One region of the Mesorhizobium sp. M0815 genome, then DNA from elsewhere that is predicted to be linked to it. Evidence: predicted binding sites of a transcription regulator. Region 1 holds the regulator's gene; the other holds the start of a gene.
What was found. The regulator HrcA, encoded in region 1, represses chaperone genes, less so after heat shock. The targets are predictions, from matches to a motif close to GTTAGCACTCNCNNNNNGNGAGTGCTAAC.
Positions count from the first base shown of each region.

Region 2: a site for HrcA is predicted at 7,320-7,348, ahead of groES (co-chaperone GroES). Genes of this name have one in related genera too.

Region 1 covers NZ_JAMYOU010000020.1:60,148-69,049, forward strand. Annotated here, with positions in the region: gene NKI01_RS21505 (YraN family protein) at 207-584, opposite strand; gene rsmI (16S rRNA (cytidine(1402)-2'-O)-methyltransferase) at 577-1,503, opposite strand; gene NKI01_RS21515 (hypothetical protein) at 1,679-1,861, shown strand; gene NKI01_RS21520 (hypothetical protein) at 1,869-2,057, shown strand; gene NKI01_RS21525 (low molecular weight protein tyrosine phosphatase family protein) at 2,248-2,568, opposite strand; gene hemW (radical SAM family heme chaperone HemW) at 2,574-3,737, opposite strand; gene rdgB (RdgB/HAM1 family non-canonical purine NTP pyrophosphatase) at 3,734-4,411, opposite strand; gene NKI01_RS21540 (VOC family protein) at 4,411-4,821, opposite strand; gene rph (ribonuclease PH) at 4,855-5,571, opposite strand; gene hrcA (heat-inducible transcriptional repressor HrcA) at 5,704-6,816, shown strand; gene NKI01_RS21555 (hypothetical protein) at 6,850-7,047, shown strand; gene NKI01_RS21560 (PQQ-dependent sugar dehydrogenase) at 7,149-8,501, shown strand; gene NKI01_RS21565 (LysE family translocator) at 8,589-8,902, shown strand, end outside.
Region 2 covers NZ_JAMYOU010000024.1:19,690-28,591, reverse strand. Annotated here, with positions in the region: gene NKI01_RS23240 (MFS transporter) at 1-1,146, opposite strand, end outside; gene NKI01_RS23235 (hypothetical protein) at 2,002-2,286, shown strand; gene NKI01_RS23230 (HPP family protein) at 2,734-3,816, opposite strand; gene NKI01_RS23225 (ABC transporter permease family protein) at 4,493-4,786, opposite strand; partial or broken gene NKI01_RS23220 (ABC transporter permease) at 4,771-5,088, opposite strand; gene groL (chaperonin GroEL) at 5,250-6,905, opposite strand; gene groES (co-chaperone GroES) at 6,971-7,267, opposite strand; gene NKI01_RS23205 (S46 family peptidase) at 7,694-8,056, shown strand; gene NKI01_RS23200 (S46 family peptidase) at 8,061-8,657, shown strand.

The sequences.
Region 1 (8,902 bases):
GGAGAACAACGCAGGAACGCTTTTGTTCCAGTCAGTGCTGGGCGGAGACCAGGTCGACAAACCGATCGATTGAGCGAATCCAGGTGAGCGTCGGCACATGATCCAGGCGGCAAATGGCGCTACTTGCTTGTTCCCATCGACGAGACGACAGGCAATCGAATCTGAACCGGAGATCGCGGCAAAACCGACCCCACTTCGGGAATGACCTAGTTCCCCCCGTAAAAAACGTTCTCGACATGCACCGGCCAGCGCCACGGCAATACCGCCACCATGTCGAAGCGCACCGATAATTTTCCGTAGTCGGATTGGCGCGACAGCCAGAAATCGGCCGCGCCTTCGATGCGGCGCTCCGATTCGCGGCCGACGGCCTCCATCGCCTCGATCAGCGTACGGCGTGCCTTGACCTCGACGATCAGCACCAAATCGCCACGCCGCGCGATCAGGTCGATCTCGCCAAACCTGGTACGGTGGCGGCGGGCAAGAATCCGGTAGCCCTTCAGCATCAGCGCCGCCGCCGCCAGCCATTCACCGTGATGGCCGCGCCGGTAGGCCTTTTGCCGGCTGGCGCTCCGCCGTTCAGCCATCGCGGTCTCCGCCGGCCCCGTCTCTTCCGGCATTCCTGAGGTCGAGCAGCCGTCGGTAGAGCGTCTGTTTTTGGCCACCCGTCATCTTGGCGGCTTCCGCCGCCGCCTTGGAGGCCGGCATCTCGGCCGCCAGCGAAAGCAGCAGCCGGTCGATGTCTTCAGGCTCATCAGCGACCGCATCGGCCGGGCCGACGCAGATGACGATTTCGCCCTTAGGCGTATCGGCTGCCGCGTAATGGCCGGCGAGTGACTGCAGGGTGCCGGTCCGCATCTCCTCGAAAGTCTTGGTCAACTCGCGGCCGATCGCCGCCTTGCGGGCGCCGCCCAGCACCTCGACCATGGCACTGAGCGTCTCGGCCAGCCGGCGCGGCGATTCGAAGAAGATCAACGTTGCCGGCACCGCCTTCAGCGCTTCCAGCCGCGTCAGCCGCTGGCCGGTCTTCACCGGCAGGAAGCCGGCAAACAGAAAGGCGTCCGAAGGCAGGCCGGATGCCGTCAGAGCGGCAAGTGGCGCCGACGGTCCGGGGATCGGCACGACACGAATGCCGCGTTCCAGCGCCTCGCCAACCAGCCGGTAGCCGGGATCGGAGATGAGCGGTGTGCCGGCATCAGAGATCAGCGCTACGCTCTGCCCGGCCAGCAGTGCCGCGATCAGCTTCGGCCCGGCCTCGGCGGCATTGTGCTCGTGATAGGCGGTGGTGCGGCGGCGGATGCCGTAGCGGTCGAGCAGGACGCGCGAAACACGCGTGTCCTCGCAGGCGACGATATCTGCGGCGGCGAGCGTTTCCAGCGCGCGCAGCGTGATGTCGGCGAGATTGCCGATCGGCGTAGCCACCAGATAGAGCGCCGGCTCGAGCGGCCGGGCGGCGATCTCGGTCTGCCCGACCACATAACTGCGTTTGGCCAATTCGCCGGTCACCTGCACAACTCCGTTCGACCCTGTTTGGCACGGCTCACGCCTGGTTGCAAAAGCCTGGGTTGCAAACGCCCGGTTCCAAACGGGGTCCCGACGTGAACCGGCCGCCATGCCTTTGCCATAGTAGGGAACGAAACCGTTGCCGGCGAATTTTAACCCTGATCTCGGGAGGAGCAGGATGGACAGCCTGACGATACAGGACGTTTTCGAACCCTATTATGCCGGCCGCAAGCGCTTCGCCGCGCCAGGCGACAAGAGCCTGCGTGGCAACGCGGATGGCGAGGCCAGGAAACCGCTCGCACGCCAGCCATTGGCAGAGAGCAAGCCCGTAACCGAAACCGACAGCACGACGGAGCACTGACCGGACGATGCCCAATCGCTTCGATATTTTCATCACCCGTCTCGAAACAAAAAGCGCCCGCGATGGCGCAGCATCACATCCCACAGGCGACCAGCATTCTGCCCCGCGCGACAAGAGCGAGATCAAGCAGACCCGCTCCGGAGAAGCGCATGCCGAGAAGGACCGCGGCAAGCGTCGTTTCAAGCACGACGCTTGATCCTCTTTTCGTCATCCTGGGACGGAGCAAGGAGCGCAGCGACGCGGCGCAGACACCCGGATCCATGCCGTAATATTCAAGCGTTTCGACAGTTCAGAATTATTCTACCGCAGCATTCTTCGACAAGGGTAGCGGCATGGATCCTCGGGTCAAGCCCGAGGATGACGAAGGCGCAGTAGCGCGACAGCCTTCAGAGATATCGCGATACCTTCACCGCCAGCAACCGGACCAGTTCCGGGTCCATGAATTCATAGTCGTCGGGAATATCGAGGCAGATCACCCGAGCCTTCCTTAGACTGGCCCTGAATTTCTGCTGCAGTTTGCCGCGGTGCGCCTTTTCCATCACGAAGATGATATCGGCCCAGGCGACAAGTTCGTGCGTCAACGGAGTGTCGGTATCGTGATTGGTGCCGGCCGAAGCGACCTCGATGTCCCTGCGACCGGAAAACACCTGCTCCGCCGTCGGGCTGCGCAAGCGATTCTGGCTGCAGACGAAGAGAACGTTCTTCACCGGTACTATCTGGCCAGATCCGCCACGACGGCATCGAGCACGATCATGCCGGCCGGCGTGGCGCGCAGGCGGGCATTGCCGATCGGCGCCACCAGGCCTTCGTCCTGCAGCACCGACAGCCGTGCCGTCGACAGGCCGCGCCCGGAAAACGCCTCGTAGCGGGAAAGGTCGATGCCTTCCGCCAGCCTCAGCCCCATCAGCAGGAACTCGTCGGCTTCTTCCGATCGCGTCAGGATCTCGCCGCCGGTGACGCCATGGCCCTTGGCCTCGACCAGATTGGCCCAGGTCTCCGGCATTTTCTCGGCGATTGTCACCACGCGCCGCCCGCTCTCGACGAAACGGCCATGCGCGCCGGGACCGACGCCGACATATTCGCCATAGCGCCAGTAGGTGAGATTGTGCCGGCTTTCAGCGCCGGGCCTGGCGTGGTTGGAAATCTCGTAGGCCGGCAGTCCGTGCGCGGCGGTGATCTCCTGCGTCAACGCATAGAGATCGGCGGCAACATCGTTGTCTGGAATGATGAATTTCCTTGCTGCATGCAGTGCATGGAACGGCGTGCCTTCCTCGATGGTCAGCTGGTACAGCGACAGATGGTCGGCGGCGTGGCCGATCGCCTGCTCGAGTTCCGTCTGCCACGCTTCAGGCGTCTGGTCCGGCCGCGCGTAGATCAGGTCGAAGGACAACCGTGGGAAAATCTCGCGCGCCAGGCCGATCGCATGCAGGGCCTCATCGACATTGTGCAAACGGCCGAGAAAGCGCAGATCCTTGTCGTTCAGCGCCTGCACGCCAAGCGACACCCGGTTGACGCCCGCCGCGCGATAGCCGCGAAAGCGCTCGGCCTCGACCGAGGAAGGATTGGCCTCCAGCGTCACCTCGATGCCATCTGGTACCGTCCAGTTCTTCGCCACGGCATCCAGCACCGCCGCCACGGTCTGCGGCTTCATCAGCGACGGCGTACCGCCACCGAGAAAGATGCTTGTCACCTCGCGCGGCCCGGTGCGGCCGCGCATGGTCGCCAACTCGGCCTCGAAGGCGCGCGCAAAACGCTCCTGGTCGACCGGCTGGTGGCGGACATGGCTGTTGAAGTCGCAATAGGGGCACTTGGCCGCGCAGAACGGCCAGTGGATGTAGACGCCAAAACCCGGGCTGCGGTCGAGCAGCATGGTCATGCCGCGGCCAATCGGGCTTGCGCGAATTTCTGGAAGGCGCGGGCGCGGTGCGACAATGCTGTCGGCTGGCCCGGCTTCCAGCCATGTTTTTCCTCAGCGGTCATCTCGCCGAAGGTTTTTTCGAACCCGTTGGGCAAGAACACCGGGTCGTAGCCGAAGCCGAGTTCGCCGCGCGGCGGCCATACCAGCGTACCTTCGACCTCGCCGCGAAAATATTCAGCCTGGCCGTCGGGAAAGGCTAGGCAGATGACCGCGACAAAGCGGCCCTTGCGCTGAGCAGGCGCGATCGCGCCAACTTCCTGCAAGGCCACTTCCGTGCGCTGCATGGCCATGCCGAAGTCGCGGGGGCCGTCCGGCGTCTCGGCCCAGTTGGCAGTGTAGACGCCGGGTGCGCCGTCGAGCGCATCGACACATAGGCCGGAATCGTCCGACAGCGCCGGCAATCCAGTGGCCTTGGCAGCGGCCAAGGCTTTTATGAGCGCGTTCTCCTCGAAAGTGGTGCCGGTCTCGTCCGGTTCCGGCAAGCCGTATTCCTTGGCGGACCTCGCTTCTATGCCGAACGGCGCCATCAGATCGGCGAATTCGCGCAATTTGCCGGCATTGTGGCTTGCGACGACGATCTTATGCCCATCAAGCGAATGAACAATTGGCGAATGAACAGTCTGCGAATGCATCAGATGCCCCAGATTCTTGGCTCGGCGAATTCGATCGAATTGCCCGAGGGGTCGCGAATATAGATCGAGCGGCCGCCTTGCGGCCACTCGAACTCGCTTTCGATGGCGATGCTCTTTGCTTCCAGGTGCGCTTTCCAGCGCACGATCTCGTCGGCGCTTGCGGCGAAACAGAGATGGCCCTCGCCGACGGCGCCATGCGGCGGCACTGGCAGCCTGGCGTCGGCCGGCGGCGGCACTTTCGTCGCCTCGGCATTGAAGATAAGCAGCACGCCGTCGCCGCAGCGGAAGAAGAGATGCCTGCCCTCGACCTTGCCGAGCGGATCGAGCCCGAGGACGCCCGAATAGAACCGTTCCGCGGCAGCGAGATCCGTCACGTAGAGTGCTGATTCCAGGATTGCGGAAGGAGTCACAGGATCGTCACCCTCATCGTCATAACCTGAAGATCAGTCCACCGCCATCTGCTGCAGGCTGACCAGGCGCTGAATGCCTTTCTTGGCCAGCCCCATCAAGGCCGCGAACTGCTCTTCCGAGAACGGTTCGCCCTCGGCCGTGCCCTGGATCTCGACGATGCCGCCCTTGCCGGTCATGACGAAATTGGCGTCGGTTCCGGCCGAGGAATCCTCGATATAGTCAAGGTCGATGACCGGCTGACCATCATGGATGCCGCAGGAGATCGCCGCAACGTGATCCTTCAGCACCTTGCCCAGGCTCGCCATTTGGCGGGCTTCCATCCAGCGCAGGCAATCGTAAAGCGCCACCCAGCCGCCGGTGATCGAAGCGGTGCGCGTGCCGCCATCGGCCTGGATCACATCACAGTCGACGGTGATCTGCTGCTCGCCGAGCGCCTGCAGATCGACCACGGCGCGCAGGGAGCGGCCGATCAGCCGCTGGATCTCCAGCGTGCGGCCGCCTTGTTTGCCGGCCGAAGCCTCGCGGCGCATGCGCTCGCCGGTCGAACGCGGCAGCATGCCGTATTCCGCCGTCACCCAGCCCTTACCGGAGTTGCGCATCCAACCCGGCACCTTTTCCTCCAGGCTGGCCGTGCACAGCACATGCGTGTCGCCGAACTTCACCAGGCACGAGCCTTCCGCATGCTTGGAGACGCCGCGCTCGAAGGAGATGGGGCGCATTTCGTCGAACTGGCGTTTGGAAGGGCGCATTCAGGCTTCTTTCTTTCTTCGGGATCTTGGCCGGCTTGTAGCCGCACGGGGCGTGAGGCGCAAAGGAAAATGGACCGGTTGCGCCGACGCCGCGGAAGTCTATATCTTCGGGCCGGAGGTTTTTGGCTCGAAATGACCAAGGCAGTCGATCCCGGTTCGCAATCGCACGTGCTCCCGTCGCACGCGCTGCAATCGCCCGCGCTTCAATCGCTCGACATGCGTTCGCGCGACATCTTCCGGCGCATCGTCGATTCTTATCTGAGGGATGGCGAGCCGGTCGGCTCGCGCAGCCTGTCGCGCATCCTGCCGTCGTCGCTATCGCCGGCCACCATCCGCAACGTGATGAGCGACCTCGAGCATCTCGGCCTGATCTATGCGCCGCATATTTCGGCCGGCCGTCTGCCGACCCAGGCTGGCCTGCGCTTCTTCGTCGATGCGTTCATGGAACTCGGTGACCTCTCCGACGAGGAGCGCCGCACCATCGAGGCGCAGGTGCGCGCCTCCGGCTCGGGCGCGACGCTGGAGCATATGCTGACCGAGGCCAGCCAGATGCTGTCCGGCATGTCGCGCGGCGCCGGCCTTGTGCTCGCCGCCAAGAACGAGGTGGCGCTGAAGCACATCGAATTCATCCAGCTCGAGCCGACCAAGGCGTTGGCCGTGCTGGTCTCGCAGAACGGCGACGTCGAAAATCGCGTCGTCGATCTGCCCGCCGGCATCACCGTCTCGCAATTGCACGAAGCCTCCAATTTCCTCAACGCCCATATTCGCGGCCGCACCCTGGCCGAAGCGCGGGTCGAGATCGCCCGCATCAAGGAAGAGACCAGGGCAGCCCTCGATACGCTTTCACAGGATCTGGTCGAGAAGGGCCTGGCGGTCTGGGCAGGCGCCGAAAGCGGGGTGCCTGGGCGGCTTATCGTGCGCGGCCGCGCCAATCTCCTGGAAAACGTCACTGCCCAGGCCGACATCGAATTGCTGCGGCATCTCTTCGAGGATCTCGAAACCCAGGACGGACTGATCCAGCTCCTCGACCTCGCCGAGGAGGGCCCGGGCGTGCGCATCTTCATCGGTTCGGAAAACAAGCTGTTTTCTCTGTCGGGCTCATCACTGGTGGTGGCACCCTATCGCGACAAGGACGCCCGCGTCGTCGGTGCGCTCGGCGTCATCGGGCCGACGCGGCTGAATTATGCGCGCATAGTACCGATGGTCGACTATACCGCGCAGCTGATTTCGCGCATGCTGCGCTAGGAGCCGCCGCGGCCTGCCGCAAGGAGAAAAAGAATGGCGCTGGAATCGTTCAAGGCCCAGATCAGCCTGCTGCTCGAAGAAATGATCAACCAGCCAGAGGATCAGCACGAGGTGCAAGAGCAGTTGCGCGAGAAGCTGCAAGAGATGCGGGCCATGGGCTTGCCGCTGCCGGCCGATCTGGTCGCGCTGGAAAAGCGCCTCGACGACGATTTCTACGCCGCCGGCAAGTGAATCGGGGTTCGGCTTCAAATCCTCGTGTGCTGGACGGCCGCTTGGAACGACCAATGCCTCATCCCGTTTGCCCTTTTCGAGGCGAATCCCGGAGGACGTTGATGATCCGATCTGGCGGCTTTGCGGCCATTGCCGCTGCTCTCCTTGTTGCGACACCGGCAGCCGCCCAGCAGGCGGATCAGAAGGTGCTCAAAGGCGAAGCCGCTTTTGGCGATTGGCACGCCGACAGGCCTGGCACCCGCCGCCTGATCGGGGCGCAAGACATGCCGCCAGCCGATCCCGCCCAATCCGCTTCGAACGGCGCCGGCGTGGCGGAACGGCCCGAAAGCGCCAAGCCAGATTTGCCGCCGGGCTTTTCGGCCGAACTGATCGCATCCGGCATCGTCAATCCGCGCGTCGTGCGCGTCGCTCCGAATGGCGACCTGTTCGTTGCCAACAGCCATGCCGACCAGATACGTGTCTACCGTCTCGCCGAGGACAGCGCCAAGCCCATCGAGAAAGCGATCTTCGCCAAGGGGCTCAGTTATCCCTACGGCATCGCCTTCTATCCGCCAGGAGACAAGCCGCAATGGGTCTATGTCGCAAACAGCGACAGCATCGTCCGCTTTCCTTATCGCGACGGCGACCTGAAGGCATCCGGCAAACCAGAAACCATTGTCGCGGAAATCCCGTCGGGTGGTCACACGACCCGCGACATCGCCTTCTCGCCGGACGGCAAGACGCTTTATCTGTCGGTTGGCTCCGCGTCGAACGTCGGCGAGGACATGGAGGAGCCGGATGATGGCTTGGACGCCTGGGTGAACTCAAAGCCGCTCGGTGCGGCCTGGGGCTCCGAGGACGGCCGTGCCGATGTGCTCGCCTTCGACCCGGATGGGAAAAATCCCCGAACTGTCGCCACCGGCCTGCGCAACTGTACGGGCATGACCGTGCAGCCCGCCACCGGCGCATTGTGGTGCGTCGTCAATGAGCGCGACGAACTCGGCGACAATGTGCCGTTCGAATTTGCAACTGCAGTCAAGGACGGCGGATTCTATGGTTGGCCTTGGTACTACATCGGCAATCACGAGGATCCGCGCCATCAGGGCGAGCGGCCCGACCTCGCCGGCAAGGCCACTGTCCCCGACGTGCTGATGCAGGCGCATTCGGCGCCGATGAACATAGCCTTCTACGACGGCAACAACTTTCCGGCGGATTATCAGGGTGACGCCTTCGTCACCATGCATGGTTCGTGGAACCGTGGCGCCAGGACCGGCTACAAGGTGGTGAGGCTCAAATTCAGGGATGGCAAGCCGACCGGCGAATATGAGGACTTCATGACCGGCCTCGTTATCTCGAACGACGCCGTCTGGGGCCGCCCGGTCGGTATCGCCATCGCCAAGGACGGCTCGCTGATCGTCACCGAGGACGGCAACGGCACCATCTGGCGCGTTACCTACGAAGACGGCCGCTCTTGAACGGCGGTGTCGCCTGCTGCGCTGGCGCAATCGAATCCGGGCCGAGGGAATTCACCCAACTTCCACATTGTGCGACAAGAGCGAATCATGACGCTCACCGGGTTCCTCGCCTATAGTGCTGCCCTCGGCATCGCCGCAGCCATCCCCGGCCCCGGCGTCACCGCACTCGTTGCGCGTGCGCTGGGTTCCGGCTTCCGCTCGTCGCTGGCCATGTCCTTCGGGCTGATGCTCGGCGACCTGACGTATCTCACGGCCGTGGTGCTCGGCCTCGCTTTCGTCGCACAGACCTTTGGCATGATCTTTCTGATCATCAAATGGCTGGGCGTCGCCTACCTCGCTTTTCTTGGCTGGCGTTTCTGGACGAACGGCATCACGCCCGAGACGGTGGAGGCGAAGAAAGG
Region 2 (8,902 bases), on a different contig from region 1:
GTTCTGGGAAACGGTGCCCCACACCCAGCTGCCGGCCGCTATGCCGCCGTCTATCAATGCATAGTAGATGGAGATCGTGCGCCCCACGACCCAGCGCGGGCTTGCCAGCTGCACGCTCACGCCAACCCCGGACCAGGCAGTGACCCAGCCTGCGCCGCCCAAAGCAAGTGCAATTGCCGCCACGACGATCGAAGAGGTCAGCGCCAGGGAGAGGGAGCACGCCGCGCAGGCGACGCAGGAGAGCCTCATCAGCTGTTCTTGCGACAAGCTCCGTCTGAACAGGCTGTTGGAGAGGCCGGCGAAGACCGCGCCTGTTCCGAAACCTGCCATGAGCGTGCCATAGGCGAGCGGGCCTCCTCCCAACTGGTCGCGGACAATCAGCGGCAGCAGCGCGAGTATGGCGATGCTCGCCAGGCCAAAGAGGGTTCCGCGTGCGATCGCCGCTTTGATTTCCGATGACATCGCCGTGAAGCGCAGCCCGTCATAGATGGCCCTCCTCATCGACTCGCGCGGAAGAGGCGACGAGCGGACCTTCCACTTGCAGCGCCATATGGTGGCCAAGGGTACCAAATAGGTGAGGGTGGTCACGGTAAAAGCGGCCAAAAGCCCGAAGGAGGCAACCACGATGCCGCCGAGCGCCGGGCCCACGGTCCGTACGGTGTTGAAGCCAACGGAAAGGAGGGTAACGGCAGCGGGAACATCGCGCCGGTCCACCATATCGCCAACCGACGCCTGCCAGGCGGGATCGTTGAGAGCGCCGCCGCATGCGATTAAAAAGCTGAAGCCGAGAATCATCCATGGGTCGACAAAGCCCAGCGCTACAACAGCGGTCAGCATCGCAGATGCTATCACCATAAGGCAGCGGCCGGCGAACATAACCCTGCGACGGCTGAAATTGTCAGCGAGAACCCCGGCGAACACGGACAAAATGAAAGCGGGCAGGTTCGATGAAGCCTGCACCAGCGCAACCATCAGATCGGAAGTCGAGATGGTAGCCATCAGCCAACTGATGGCAACAGTCTGCATCAACCAGCCGAGGCTCGAGACTTGCGTGGCGAGCCAGATCGACCGAAAGGTGGGCTGCAAAAGTGGCGCAAAGGTCGTTGGTGCAGCCAAATCTTCATTTGATCCAGCCACCCTACTCATTTTGCCAACCTTTGCTTTCCGTTATTGCCGTTTCCCATGTAATCTAGGCTGAACCGTGGCGGCTAGAAGAATAGAGAGAAACTGTTTGCCTTGCGGCACAGTTCCTCGTGATTAAGGGTTGCGGCCGAGACGCATGCCCGAGCCGGCTCACCCCGCCTTCGAAGACATCACCTGGGTGGAGCCCGGATTCTTGCTTGTAGTTTGACGCAGCATGCTTCATCAACGCGCACTTTGCCGAGCGATGCCTTTTCGCGAAACGCGACGATGTTCTTTCGTCGGAAACTCTCTCCAACGGCGTTCGATGCGCTGAGTCTGGCTTGGGGCGAGGTGAGGGCTTGCAGATCTTAGACAGGATTGATTCCTGATAGACGCAGACGGTTGCCGGGCCGCGATCGAAGAGGCGCGCGCCTTGCTGCTTCAGCTTGAACAAAAGTCTCACGCGCTCACACATGCCATCGACGACTTTCTGCTCGATCTGATGAGGCTGACTTTCATTGTTGAATGTTATGGACGCGGCTTTGAACTTTTGGCGCGAACGCTTGCCCGTAGAAGACTGGCAAAGGTCAGACTTTTTGTCGGGGGCGGTGGACTCCGCCAGGGGAGAAATGACACCCAAAGCCTGATGGCTGAAGCGACGGTCGCCCCGCGTTCCGCACAGTGGCGAAGGTAACGGCACGGCTCTTCGGCAAATGGCGCATCCTCATGGTAGCGTCTGGCCGTTCCCTCTGATGCCTCGGCCTCCCACACCTATCCGAACAGGCCCGATCCTGGAGGGTCCTCGAAGCGGGCATGAGGGCGATAGGCCGCGTGGTTGGGGTACCAAGCGTAGGCGCGGTATTGGGCTGGAAATTGGCGATGCGCGACGAAGAAGTCCGAGATCAACTCGTGCAATGGCAATTCCTAACACCGTGGACGTGTTGGAGCAGCCTCATCCTCCTAGTCAGGAACGTCATCAAGGTTATAGGATTGATGCGCGGCGAACCCTCGGAACTCAGGATCATGTTGACATCGCTGTTCGACAGAGCCGACTTGGCGCAAGGAAGCCACATCGTTTCGGAATTGCTTATCGCATGGTCTATCGTCGGCCTAGTCAAACCCTTGGCGCGGCGAGGAAGCGGCGGTCGTCGGCGTGATGCATGACGGGAGTCGGCGGCGCCTCACCATAGGCGAAATGCAGGAACCAAAGGAAAGGACCACCTGCATGGAATTGCGAACCGCGTCCTCGGCGTCTGAGCCGCGACCCTTGCCAAGGATCATTCAACCCGCGACGTAGAGCTTCAAGCCAGCCTTGGACATGCGAACCGCGCTACCATCGTTGCAGAGGAGCCGTCCACCAGATGGTTCCATTTGTAGTCCGCGCCTTTGGTCGACATAGCGGACTGGCTCTGGCCACCGGCAAGGTTGAAGAGTGTTCCGTTGTTGCAGTCGTACTTGGCCTACGTGAACCAGATGCCTGAGCACGCGGTCGCGTTTCAGGGTTGATCTACTCGTAAAAAGGAATTGTCTTAGGCGGAAGGCCGCACTTAATACCACTATCCTATTGGCGCCCCATCGGGTTCCCGGATTGAGCAAGTCCGGATCACTATTTTATGCCGCTGCCAGCGTTGTATCCGCCATGTGCACGCGCGCTGCCGCTGCCAGCAGGTCGGTCTGGGTGATCAGCCCAATAATGCGTCGCTCGGCGTCGACGATGACCACGGCATGGCTGCGGCCGTCGGTGAGGACCGGCAGCAGGCTCATCGCCGGCGTACCGGGAGAGGCGGTGCCAGCCTTCGACATCACAGCCCTCACCGCGTCGGTCGCCTTCGTCAGCTCGCGCAGGCCAACTACACCGACCAGCCCGCCCTCGGCGTCGGTCACCGGCAGCGTCCGGATGTTGTGATCGAGCAGCAAATGACGCGCCTGGTCGGCAGGCGCATGTTCATCGACCGAAATCACATCGCGCGACATGATGTCCTCGCACAGCAGGGTGCGGTGGGAGCGCACCATCGCCTGCAACTCGACCTGCCGCAGCAGCCGCTCAAGATCGTTGCGGTCGATATCGAAGGTTTCCTCCAGCGCGCCGAGCGCGGCATCGATATCCTCGGGCTGGAAGCCGACCCGCTCCCGCGCCGGCGGATCGATGGTTCCATGCGCGCTTTTAAGGGCGGGGGCCGCCACATGTGGATAGTTGCGCCGCGACAGTTTATGGATGCCGTAGCCGAGTGCGACCAGCACGATCGAGTTCAGCGCTACCGGAACGAAGGGAAACAGCAAGCCGGAACTGAAGACGGCCGGTCCGCCGAACACCGCAGTTAAGGCGGCGGCGCCACCCGGCGGATGCAGGCAGCGCGTGAACGACATGGCGGCGATGGCCAGCGCCACCGCAATGCCGGTAGCAAGAACGGGTTCACGCACGAAATGCGCCACGATCACCCCGACCAGCGCCGAAATCGTATTGCCACCGATAATCGACCAAGGTTGCGCCAGCGGGCTTGAAGGCACGGCAAAGAGCAGCACGGCCGATGCTCCCATTGGAGCAACCAGCAGTGCGACATGTGGGCCAGACCCGTTCGCCAGCGCACTGATCACGCCAGTCAATGCGATGCCGATCATGGCCCCGATGCAGGCGAGCAGCCGCTCGCGCAGCGTTGCACCGGCAAGGATCGGAACAAAGAGACGAAACGCCATGGCATACCCTTGGGCGAGTGGTCGGAACTCCGCGCTCCGCAATGCAGGCAAAGCCACAGATTTGGAAGTTAAGCCAATTCGGAAAGTCGGCTCACGGGGAAATACTTTTGCGCGAAACGGCCATTGCCAAATGGGTGCAGACATTTTGATCGGCTAGAGAAGGCAGACGGCACGCTGATCCGCTCGAGCGCAGCTAGAGGCCAAGGGCTGCCGTGCCGCGGGCAGCCGGAAATGGGGATGGTCGGAGGTCGAGCTGGGATGGACACTAAGGAATTCAGAGGCTTCGAAAAGCGTGCTGACAATGTGGCATGGCAAGACAAATCAGGCCCTTGTCGCTCCACTTCCGAGGCGAACTCCAGCGGAGTACAGCTTCTACGCGGTGCTTGGTCTGCCTGTCCTTGCCACCATCGGATTCGTTGGCGTCATGCTGAAACGTCCACCTGTAGCCGCTGAGAAGACGACTGCCGCCAGTGCCGTCGTGGAACCGCTATATGACGGCGGCTTGGTTACAGAGCCGGCTCGTGTCGATCGGGCGGGGGAGCCTGATGTGACGTACATGGTCCAGAAAGTGGCCAATGAAGGTGCTGGCATCGTCAACGTGATCAGGTCACGTAATAGCGGTAATACAACCGCGACCACGAGCCTCTCAGGCGTTCGATGAGGCGAGAAAATCCGATCACCAGACCAAGCGCGATTCCGCCACACTGCCACACACGAAACCGATCAGGTCACGTTCCAGGCTCACCAGAAGATTGGAGCCGAGGCCACCTCGGCTGAACTCTGCCATGCCGCGGGCCGCCACCTCTTCCAGCCGCGGTAGAAAACGTGGGTCAGCAGCGCCGGCATGGGCGAGCAACTCCCAAATCGCGAGCAGCGCCATCAGCACCGCAAGCGGCCGCAGATGTCGGCCGATGAAGCGGAAGGCCGGCGGTGCGATGGAAGCGCCGCGACAGCCTATCCCGACCTGCAATCGTGATCAGGCTGATCGTGGGGTCTCCGGACGCCAGCGTTGCAGATAGTTTTCGGCAAGCGTAGCAGGCCGTGGATCACCAATCCGCTCAGGCCGACCACGATCATGGCCGAAAAGACGAGTTCCAATTGAAAGAGCTGACGACCATAGGCCATCAGGTATCGGAGCCCTTCGAACGATGCGATGAGTTCTACCGCAACCAGGGTCTGCCAGCCGTTAGCAAGGCCTTCTCGCAGCCCTGTAAAGATCGACGGCACGGCGGAAGGCAGCACGATCATCGTGAGTTTCGACCAGCGGCTGAACGAAAGGACACGGCCAGACCCGTCTCACGACGACGCCGTTGCGCTTCGCCGCCATCAGCTGGGTAGAGGACTTGCACCTCCAAGCTGTCGATCATGCTCGGCACACAAAAAAGGGCGGCATTGCTGCCGCCCTTTCCGCTGTAGGTTGATAGGGGGCTGGATTAGAAATCCATACCGCCCATGCCGCCCATGCCACCGCCGGGCATACCAGCCGGCATGCCGCCGCCAGCCGACTCCTTCTTCGGAGCCTCGGCGATCATAGCTTCGGTGGTGACCAGCAGGCCGGCGACCGAGGCCGCGTCCTGCAGAGCCGTGCGCACAACCTTGACCGGATCGACGATACCCATGGCGATCATGTCGCCATATTCGCCGGTCTGGGCGTTGAAGCCGAAGGTCGCGCCCTTGTTCTCAAGGATCTTGCCGGCAACGATCGATGCTTCCGCACCGGCGTTGGCCGCGATCTGGCGGGCCGGAGCCTGCAGCGCGCGACGCACGATTGCGATGCCCGCGGTCTGGTCGGAGTTAGCGCCGGTGACGGTGATGGCCAGCGAAGCGCGCAGCAGGGCGACGCCGCCGCCGGGAACGATGCCTTCTTCGACGGCCGCACGGGTCGCGTTGAGGGCGTCATCGACGCGGTCCTTCTTTTCCTTGACTTCCACTTCGGTCGCACCGCCGACGCGGATGACGGCAACGCCGCCCGCCAGCTTGGCGAGACGTTCCTGCAGCTTCTCCTTGTCGTAGTCCGAGGTGGTCTCCTCGATCTGCTGCTTGATCTGGGCGACGCGGCCCTGGATTTCTTCCTTCTTGCCGGCGCCGTCGACGATGGTGGTGTTCTCCTTGGAGATCGACACCTTCTTGGCGCGGCCGAGCATGTTGAGGCCGACATTCTCGAGCTTGATGCCGAGGTCTTCGGAAATGACCTGGCCACCGGTGAGGATGGCGATGTCTTCCAGCATGGCCTTGCGGCGATCACCGAAGCCCGGCGCCTTGACGGCAGCGATCTTCAGGCCGCCACGCAGCTTGTTGACGACCAGCGTGGCCAGGGCCTCGCCTTCGACGTCTTCCGAGATGATGACCAGCGGCTTCGAGGTCTGCACGACAGCCTCGAGGATCGGCAGCATGGCCTGCAGGTTGGAGAGCTTCTTCTCGTGGAGCAGGATGTAGGCGTCTTCCAGATCCGCAACCATCTTCTCGGCGTTGGTGACGAAGTAGGGCGACAGATAGCCGCGGTCGAACTGCATGCCTTCGACGACCTCGAGCTCGGTCTCGGCGGTCTTGGCTTCCTCGACCGTGATGACGCCTTCATTGCCGACCTTCTGCATCGCTTCCGCGATCATCGAGCCGACCGAAACATCGCCATTGCCGGCGATGGTGCCGACCTGGGCAACCTCTTCCGAGGTCTTGATCTTCTTGGCGTTCTTGATCAGCGTCGCGACGACGTCTGCGACGGCGAGGTCGATGCCGCGCTTGAGGTCCATCGGGTTCATGCCGGCGGCAACCGCCTTGTGGCCTTCCTGGACGATCGACTGTGCCAGGACGGTCGCGGTCGTGGTGCCGTCGCCTGCGATGTCGTTGGTCTTCGAAGCAACTTCGCGGACCATCTGCGCGCCCATGTTCTCGAACTTGTCCTCAAGCTCGATTTCCTTGGCGACAGTGACGCCGTCCTTGGTGATGCGCGGTGCGCCGAACGACTTGTCGATGACGACGTTGCGGCCCTTGGGGCCGAGCGTGACCTTCACCGCGTCGGCGAGGATGTTGACGCCGCGCAGCATGCGCTCACGAGCGTCGCGGGAGAATTTTACGTCTTTGGCAGCCATTTGTTACTCCTGGGCATTTCGCCCGAAATTCAGATTGGATGGTGCGGATGAAAGGCGGCGGCGTGTCAGCCGATGACGCCCATGATGTCCGCTTCCTTCATGATCAGAAGGTCTTCGCCGTTGAGCTTGACTTCGGTGCCCGACCACTTGCCGAACAGGATGCGGTCGCCGGCCTTGACGTCCAGCGGGACGAGCTTGCCGACCTCGTCACGGGCGCCGGAACCGACGGCGATGATCTCGCCTTCCTGCGGCTTTTCCTTCGCCGTGTCGGGGATGATGATCCCGCCGGCGGTCTTCGCTTCGGACTCGACGCGGCGAACGACCACGCGGTCATGCAGCGGCCGGAAATTCGACTTTGCCATTTTTGGATTTCCCTGGTGCGGATGTTGAACGGTTCTCCGTTGCCGGAGCGTGTTTATCACTCACCAGAAGCGAGTGCTAACGCGGCAGTGAGATAGGCCGTAGGCTCCTGCTAGTCAAGACGGAAGAGGGACGGGCGAAGAGCAAACGAGCGTGGAAGCACCGAGCGTTTTACGTGAACGACGTCGGAGATCGGACATGGATGGGGCGGCTCACCATTTGCAACTGAAGGCTTTATTCATTTGGCACGATTGGCGCAGCGAATGATCCGCAAACGTTGCGCGCGACCGATATAATGAGAGGTGAGCGCCATCAGGATTCCTGCGTTAACCGTCCACTCGGTCTTTACGGTGTGGCCGCCGCGCGGGCGCCAGGACTCCGGCCATCCCGATAGTCACCAATCCAATCTGCGGAGAACAGGAGGCAAGATGAGAGCGACAGTCAGCACGAACTCGAATTTGAAATGTTTGGCCAAAGCAACTGCCATCGCCTTGCTCTGGACGGTCACGGCTACATCGGCGGACGAAGGTATGTGGATGCCGGGCCAGACTGCGGAAGTGTGCGCGGCCATGCGCGCGGATGGGCTCCAGATCGATCCCGCCCAGCTGGGCCGTCTAGACGCTGACCCGCTCAACGCGATCGTATCACTGGGCGGATGCTCCGCCTCGTTCGTCAGTCCACAAGGGCTGGTCGCAACCAATCATCATTGCGTGTTAGAATCCATCCAATACCACAGCAAGGAGGGCCAGGACTATCTCACAGACGGCTTTCTGGCGAAGAGCCCTGGGTGAAGAATTGCCCGCGGCGCCAGGCAGCCGCAGCTATGTGATCGAGGACATGCGGGATGTGACCGCCGAAATGCTCAAGAGCGTCTCGGACAAGCTGAACGGGTTTGCCCGCTATGAGCGGCTCGCCACGAACAAAAAGGCCCTGATCGCCGCATGTGAAGGACAGCCCATCGCCGTTGCGACGTATGGCGGCGTCTCCTACTATCTCCTCCAGAAGCTCGAAATTGAGGACGTGCGCCTCGTCTATGCGCCCGCGCTCGGCATCGGCAACTTCGGCGGCCAAACGGACAACTGGATGTGGCTGCGCCACACGGGCCACTTCGGCTTTTATCGCGCCTATGTCGCTCCTGATGGTTCCTCCCGGCCATATGCGCGCGACAATGTGCCTTACCGGCCGGAGAGTTGGCTATCCATAGCCTGTGAAGGCGTCAAGGAAGGCGACCTTGTGATGGTCGCCGGCTTTCCCGGCGCAACCCACCAGTTCCTGACCGCAGTCCGGTTCAACTTCGCGCAATTCGAACCGCGGTTGCAGCGTTCGCTCTCGGATTATCCCGCCCAGATCAATCAGGCAACGGCAGGCAATCGCGAGGCGCAGATCCATTGACCGCCCGCTTCACAAATTGGCTCGGCCTAAAACGCATGGGAAAAGCAGAAAAGGCAACAGATCGGCACCAGAATGAATATGGCCGCGCGAACTGACAGACGCGCCAACAATCGGCATCTCGCATGGTGGCACTGGACGTGGCTCCCACCCTGCTGGCGCGACTCCCCATCAGGTCGTCGGGGTTTCGCTGGCGAAAAAAACTTCCGCGTGTCTCTGCGCGATCCATCCCGCTTGCGCGTGCCTAG